Telluria mixta: one gene and its partner. The protein of the gene in region 1 interacts with the protein of each later gene in a pairwise test. Links are inferred from orthologs where the notes say so. Each region holds a gene or a part of one and is shown on either strand. Other genes may lie near its edges.

Evidence for each region. Proteins that work in one complex are often made in the same cells at the same time.
Region 2: the proteins of P0M04_RS18295 (region 1) and P0M04_RS27265 interact in binary tests that used the Escherichia coli proteins (3 or more experiments, as listed by UniProt). The link is inferred for Telluria mixta from one-to-one orthologs.

The regions. Positions count from the first base shown.
Region 1 is NZ_CP119520.1:4,100,783-4,104,838, forward strand. What follows is about bases 671-3,626. They hold P0M04_RS18295 (Gfo/Idh/MocA family protein), read right to left. Parts: upstream 2,727-3,626; coding sequence 1,614-2,726; downstream 671-1,613. Other genes in these bases: P0M04_RS18290 (SMP-30/gluconolactonase/LRE family protein), read left to right, coding at 672-1,607; P0M04_RS18300 (S53 family peptidase), read left to right, coding at 2,894-3,626. Outside these bases: more of P0M04_RS18300, read left to right, coding at 3,627-4,056. UniProt on the Escherichia coli protein: Hydratase involved in the degradation of sialic acids. Catalyzes the reversible conversion of the dehydrated form of N-acetylneuraminate (Neu5Ac), 2,7-anhydro-N-acetylneuraminate (2,7-AN), to Neu5Ac.
Region 2 is NZ_CP119520.1:6,183,081-6,186,509, reverse strand. The notes cover bases 551-3,429. They hold P0M04_RS27265 (methionine ABC transporter ATP-binding protein), read right to left. Parts: upstream 2,438-3,429; coding sequence 1,664-2,437; downstream 551-1,663. Other genes in these bases: P0M04_RS27260 (acyl-CoA dehydrogenase family protein), read right to left, coding at 2,449-3,429; P0M04_RS27270 (methionine ABC transporter permease), read right to left, coding at 1,009-1,671; P0M04_RS27275 (MetQ/NlpA family ABC transporter substrate-binding protein), read right to left, coding at 551-984. Outside these bases: P0M04_RS27280 (AI-2E family transporter), read right to left, coding at 1-70; more of P0M04_RS27275, read right to left, coding at 190-550. UniProt on the Escherichia coli protein: Part of the ABC transporter complex MetNIQ involved in methionine import. Responsible for energy coupling to the transport system. It has also been shown to be involved in formyl-L-methionine transport.

The DNA of each region.
Region 1 (4,056 bases):
GCTGATGGAAAACCTGGAACTCATGGCCGACATGGCGTCGACCGCGACGCCGGACGTCAATGGCCTGCGCTACACGACCGGTGCCGTGTACGAAGGCCCGGTGGCCGGCGGCAAACCCGCCGGAAAGGGCAAGTGGCTGCGTGCGGACGGAAGTTATTACGAAGGCGACTTCGTGCAGGGCCTGCCGTCGGGTCACGGCAAGCTGGTGAGCGAGCGGGGCGTCGCGTACGAGGGACAATTCGCGGCGGGCATGGCGCGCGGCTCGGGCAGCATCCGCTTCCCGGCCGGCGGCAAGATGGTGTCGTATGAAGGCGGCGTCGAGGACGCCGTGCCGTCCGGTTCCGGCGTCCTCGTGACGAAGGACGGACGGCTCGAGGCCGCGTTCGTAAAGGGCGAGGCGCACGGCGACGGCGTGTTCGTCCCGGCCCACGCCGCCCCATCCGCGGGACATGGCGCCATGGGGCGTACCAATGGCCGGTGGCCGACAAGCTCGCGTTCGTCGGCGGCATCGATGGCGAAGGGCGGCGCCGCGGCATGGGCTGGTGCCGGGCGGACGCCTCGCCGCAGATCGACCTGTGCCGCTACAAGGAGGATCGCAAGGTTGCGTTGGACACGGAGAACGATTGACGCGATACAATCAATTTCTCCGACCATCGAACGAAAGGCTTTCCATGCACGCGCGCACCGTCCTCGCCCTCCCTGGCTTCCTGCTGAGCCTGTCGTACGCGGCCGCTGCTTTTGCCGCTTCCGCCTGCGGCCCGGCGCCGACCGGCGAACTGCGCGCGGAGCGCATCGCGAGCGTCAAGCCGTCGCGTTCGGAGCCGGGCCTGTACGAAGGCCCGGTGTGGATCAAGGATGCGCTGTACTTTTCCGATTTCAGCTTCGCGCCCGGCTTCCCGTCGCGCATCCGCAAGCTGGCGGCGGATGGCAGCGTGACGACGGTCGTGGAGGACAGCGGCAGCAACGGCCTCGCCGTCGACGCGCACGGCGACCTCGTCGCGGCCACGCACAAGTACAAGGCCCTGTCCCGCTATGCCATCGCCGACGGCAAGCGCACGACGCTGGCCGCTGCATATAACGGCCAGGTGTTCAACTCGCCGAACGACATCGCCATCGCGAAGGACGGCACGATCTATTTCACGGACCCGGATTTCCAGAAGGCCGCGGCGCCCGGCGGGCAGCCGGTCACGGGCGTGTACCGCGTGGGCACGGACGGCAAGGTGACGCTCGTGGACGGCAGCCGGCCGAACCCGAACGGCGTCTCGCTGTCGCCGGCCGGCGACGTGCTGTACGTGAACGCGGGCGACGGCTTCCTGCGCGCCTACCCGATCGTGAACGGCGTGCCGGGGCAGGGACGCGACATCGCAAAAGGGCTCGACATCCCGGACGGCATGGCCGTCGATTGCCACGGCAATATCTACGTGACCGAGCACCCGGCCAAGCGGGTGCGTGTGTTCTCGCCGCAGGGGAAAGAGCTGGCGACGATCCGTACGGACGCCAACGTCACGAATGCCGCATTCGGCGGCGCCGACGGCAACACGCTGTTCCTGACGGGCGCCGGCGCCGTGTGGCGGATCCGGCTGGACGTCACCGGATCGCCGTACTGACCGGCCTTACGTCTTCAGCACGACGCGCCTCTGCTCGCGCGCCGACTGGTAGATCGCCTCGATGATGCGCAGGTCGCGCAGGCCTTCCTCGCCTGCGACGATCGGCTCGCGGTCCTGCAGCACGCATTGCGCCATGTGGTCCAGCTGGCCGGCCCATTGCGTGGCGCCGGGACCCGGTGGCGGCGTGACTTCCTTGTCGCGGCCATTTCCCCCGACCCACATCCGGTTGCCGTGGTACCCGGTCGCCGGTTCCATGTCGATGCGGCCTTTATCTCCCACCAGCAGGATGTGGTTCTGGTTGGCGCTGTACATCGACTGGCACGAGCCGATCACGCCTGAGGGAAATTCCAGCTGGAAGCCGATCTGGTCTTCCACCTCGCGGAAGCGCGGGTCCTTGCGGTCCGTCGTTTCCTGGGCATAGACGGCGGTCGGTTCCTCGCCCGTCATGTAGCGTGCCGCGTTGAGGGCGTAGATGCCGATGTCCATCATCGAACCGCCGCCGGCCAGCGCCTTTTTGAGGCGCCAGGCGTTCGGGTCGCGGAAGTTGAAGCCGTGCTCGGAGCGGAAGTAGCGCAGCTTGCCGATCTCGCCCGCGCGGGCGATGCGGCGCGCTTCCAGGTTGTACGGTTCGAAGTGGCAGCGGTAGCCGATCATCAGCTTCTTGCCGGCCTGGCGGCACGCCGCGATCATCGACTCGCATTCGGCCGATGACACGGCCATCGGCTTTTCGCACAGCACGTGCTTGCCGGCCTTGGCCGCGCGGATCGTGTACTCGGCATGCATCGAAACGGGCAGGCAGATATAGACGATGTCGATGTCCGGGTTGTTGCGGATCTCGTCGTAATTCTGGTAGTTATAGAGATTCTTTTCCGGGACGCCGTATTCCTGCGCCACGCGCTTGGCCTTGGCCGCGTCGCCGCTGACCAGCGCGACGAGGCGGCTGTTCTTGCAGTTCTTGAATTGCGGGATGATGATGCCCAGGCCATAGGAGCCGAGCCCGACGATCGCATAGCCGAGCTTGCGATCGGGCGGGGCCGCCCATGCCATGTCTCCCATCGCACCCGCCGCCAGCGCGCCGCCGGCGGCAAGGACCAGACCTCGCCGATTCCTGTCGATCATCACGTCTCCTTTGTTATGGATGTTAGCGCTCACAGTCGCGATCTCATTTTAATACGAATGGACGGGCTCGCCCACAAATTAGCGCCAATCAATAAGCGGCGCCCCCCGGCGCGCACACTGGCAGATGGTGCCCGGAACGGCCGGGCCGTCTTTCAACGAGGTGAATCATGGTCAAACTCCAGGGCAGCGTGCCCGTACCCATCGCCGACTTGCGGTCGCTCGGACCGGCACCGGACGACGAACGCATCGACGTCACCGTCTTCGTGCGCCGCCGCGCGCCGCTTGCGCCCCATCCGCTCGACGCGAAACCGGGGCGGCGGCGCTACCTCACGCGCGCCGAATTCGCCGCGCAGCACGGCGCCAGCGATGCCGACCTCGACGCCGTCGCCGCGTTCGCGCAGCGGGCCGGGCTCGCCGTCGTCGAGCGCCGGCCCGCCGCGCGCAGCATCGTCCTGTCCGGCACGGCCGGCCAGGTGACGGCCGCGTTCGGCACGGCGGTGGAACGGGTCGAACACGCGGCCGGGATCTCGCGCCGCCGCACGGCGCCCGTGCAGCTGCCGCCCGAGCTGGACGGCATCGTCGAAGGCGTGTTCGGTATCGACGACGTGCCTATCGCGAAGCCGCATTTCAGGTTCTCCAAAGAATCCGCGCAGGCTGCCCTGAATGCCTCGATGCCGATGGGCGCCGCGCCCGCCGATGCGCAGGCCGAGGCGCAGGCCGCGGGCGGTTTCACGGGCGTCGACCTGGCGAAGCTGTACGATTTCCCGACAGGCCTGGACGGCAGCGGCCAGTGCATCGCCATCATCGAGCTGGGCGGCGGCTACCGCAGCGCCGACCTGAAGGCCTATTTCAAGAGCCTGGGCCTGCCCGCGCCGCACGTGACGGCCGTCTCCGTCGACGGCGGCAAGAACAGCCCGTCGCTGCCGTGGAGCGCGGACGCCGAGGTCGCGCTGGACATCGAGGTCGCGGGCGCCGTCGCGCCGAAGGCGCAGATCGCCGTGTATTTCGCGCCGAACAGCGAGCAGGGCTTCGTCGATGCGATCGCGGCGGCCGTCCACGACGACGTGCGCAAGCCGTCCGTGATCTCGATCAGCTGGGGCGCGCCGGAATCGGAATGGACCGACCAGGGCCTGGCCGCGATGGACCAGGCGTTCGAGGCCGCGGCCGCGCTGGGCGTGACGGTGTGCTGCGCGGCTGGCGACGCCGGCGCGCACGACCAGAACCCGCAGAACGGTACGCCGGACGGCCTCGCGCATGCGGACTTCCCCGCGTCCAGCCCGTACGTGCTGGGCTGTGGCGGCACGCGTATCGCCGTCAGCGGCAATACGAT
Region 2 (3,429 bases), 2.1 Mb from region 1 along the record:
GACCGAGAACGCAGCAGGCGGTGACGATCGAACTGGAGGTCAGGTGCTTGAACAGAGTGGATTCGCGCATTCGCGGCCGGCTGCGGGGATGGCGGCCATCCCGTAAAGGTAAAACCGCCAATGTAGCAAAAAACGTGGCCGGCAATCAAATTTCTATGAAGAATTTTCCATTTATCGTGAATTGCGGGGTCAATCCGTCCTCGCGTAGCCCGGCTGGTGCTTGGCCGACCACGCGAGGAAGTCGCGCGAGCGGTAGGCATTCGCGATGTCGCGCGCGAACGGCTTGTCCCGGTCGGCCGTGCGCACGGCGACCAGGTTCACGTAGTTGCGCGAGATAGTCTCCCGGCGCAGCGCGTCCGTGAGTGTCAGGCCCGATGCGAGCGCATAGTTCCCGTTGATGAACGCATAGTCGGCGTCCTGCAGGGCACGCGGCAGTTGCGCGGCTTCCAGCGGCAGCAGTTTCACGCCCTTTGGATTGGCGGCGATGTCTTTCTCCGACGCTTTCACGGGATCGGTATGCGGGCGCAGCCGGATCCAGCCCATCTGCTCCAGCATGACGAGGGCGCGCGCCTCGTTGGTCGGGTCGTTCGGCAGCGCGACGGTCGTCCCGGCTTTCGCCTCGTCGAGCGACTTGTGGCGGCGGCTGTAGATGGCGATGGGCGCCGTCGGCACCGTGACCAGTTCGGACAGCGCCAGTTTGTGCTCGGCCGCGAAGCGGTTGAGGTAGACGATGTGCTGGAACACGTTGGCGTCCAGCGATCCTTCGGCCAGCGCGAAGTTCGGCTGGACGTAGTCGCTGAACTCGACGATCCTGACTTTGTAGCCCTGGCGTTCCAGCAGCGGCTTGATGCCGAGCCGGACCTGGTCCGCGTACGGGCCGGCGCTCGTGCCGATCACGAGCTCCTTCGGGTCCTTCGCGTGGGCGCCGGCGGCGACGGCCAGGGCGGCGGCGAGCACCAGCAGGGTGCGACGTTTGAAGTGCATGCGTTGTCCTTGCGGTTCGATGAATCAGCGCTTGTCCAGCCGCCGCGCGACGCGGGTGCCCGTGAGCTGGATGACCTGCACGAGCGCGACGAGGACCGCGACGGTGAACACCATGATGTCCGTCTCGAAGCGGTAGTAGCCGTAGCGGATGGCGAGGTCCCCGATGCCCCCGCCGCCCACGACGCCGGCCACCGCCGAATAGGACAGGAAACTGATGGCGAGGACGGTCAGCGCCAGCACGAGGCCGGACCGGGCTTCCACGAGGAGCACGCGCGTGACGATCTGCAGTTCCGACGCGCCCATCGCCTGCGCCGCCTCGATCACCCCGCGCGGCACGTCGCGCAGCGTCTGTTCGACGAGGCGCGCGAAGTACGGGACGGCGGCGATCGACAGCGGCACCGACGCGGCCAGCGGCCCGATCGAGCTGCCCACGACCAGCCGGGTGAGCGGCACGAGGGCGACGAGCAGGATGATGAACGGGAACGAGCGGATCGTGTTCACGGTCCACCCGAGCAGCAGCGCCAGCGGGCGGTTCTGCAGCGACTGGCCGTCGCCGACGAGGAACAGCAGGATGCCGAGCGGGCCGCCGAACAGCACGGCCGCAGACACGCCGATGCCGAGCATGGTGAGCGTCTGGCCCAGCGCGGCGGCCAGGTCCGGGAGCAGGTCGATGAGCGGTTCAAGCATGGAGGACTCCGGGGTGGAACAGGGCGCCGGCTTCGGTGCCGTAGAACGCGAGCTCGCGGCCGAGGGCCGTGATGCGCGGGGCGGTCGTGTCGGCGGGGGCGAACGTCTCGGCGACGACGCCGTTTTCCAGCACGGTCACGCGGTTGCAGAGGGCGCCGAGCGCCGGCAGTTCGTGGCTGACGATGACGATCGTGACGCCCAGGTCCGCGTTCACGGCGCGCAAGGTGTCGAGCAGGGCGCGCGTCGTCCCGGCGTCGAGGGCGGACGTGGGCTCGTCGCACAGCAGGACCTCGGGCTGGCTCGCGAGCGCCCGCGCGATCGCGACCCGCTGCTTCTGGCCGCCGGACAGGCGCGCCGGATAGTCGTCGGCCCGCGCCGAGAGGCCGACCAGTTCCAGGCATTCCAGCACGCGCCGGCGCAGCCGGGGCGGATTCAGCATGCCGTGCAGGCGCAGCCCGAAGGCGACGTTGTCGAACACGGTCAGGTTCTGCAGCAGGTTGTAGTGCTGGAAGATCATGCCGATGTTCTGGCGCGCGGCGCGCAGATCGCGTTTCGACAGGCGCGTGAGATCGCGGCCGGCGACGGTGACGGACCCGCTGTCCGGCGTCTCCAGCAGGTTGATGGTGCGCAGCAGGGTCGACTTGCCGGCGCCGCTCTGGCCGACGATGCCGAAGATGTCGCCGCGCTCCACGTGCAGCGACACGTCGCGCAGCACGGGCTCGGGACCGAACGATTTGGTCACGCGGTCGATGCGGATCAGGCTCATGGCGCGCTCCGTCACGCGTACGCGGTCGGTTCCGGCAGCGTGCCGTCGAGGGCATGGCGGCCGATGTCGCGCAGCTTGTAGTCGACCGGGTCGTGCAGCGTGTGCACGCGGGCGTCGCGCCAGTAGCGGTCGAAGCCGTGGTGCACGGACGTGGAAGGGGCGCCCGTCAGTTCGAACAGCTGGCTGCCGATCTCGATGGCGGCCTTGTGCGCGACGACCTTCGCTTCCGCGACCGCGAGCGCGACCTCGCCCCGTTCACGACCCGTCAGGTGGGCGCCGCGTGCGAAGGCGTCGTCCAGTTCCGCGGCGGCGCCGTCCGCCAGCACCTGCGCGGGCCGCACGAGCACCTGGAACTGGCCGAAGCGGTGCTGTACGTACGGATCGTCGGTGGCGGCGGCGACGTCGAGGCTGGACGCGAACCACGGCTGCGCCTCGCGGCGCAGGTAGCCGCGCGCCGCCCCTAGCGCGCCTTCGGCCAGGCCGACGTACACGTTCGTGAGGATCAGTTGCGCGACCTGGGCGCGCAAGGTCGCCTGCGGCGTGGCCGCGCGGGCGGCCGGCTGCAGCACGTCGTCTTCCGTCAGCAGCACGTTCGTGAACGTCACGGTGCCGCTGTCGGCCTGGCGCAGGCCGAACGCATTCCAGTCGGCGTGCACGGCGACGCCGTCCCGCTGCGTGGGCAGCACGGCGACGAGCGAGCCGTGCGCGAGCGGGTCCCAGGCGCACACGGTGAGCCAGTCCGACCCGACCGATCCCGATGCAAAACCCTTGGCGCCGTCCAGCACGTAGCCGCCGGCCGTCGGCCTGGCGACGAGGCGCTTGTCGAGCGGGTTCAGGGCATCGCCCCAGAACACGTCGTGCTCGATGGTCTCGAATAGCAGCCGGCGCTGCTGGCGCGCGTTGCCGGCCAGGCGGATGCCGGCGATCTGCAGGTGGTGGAAGCCGAGCAGGTGGGCGAGGGCGCTGTCGGCACGCGCGACGATGCGCACGAC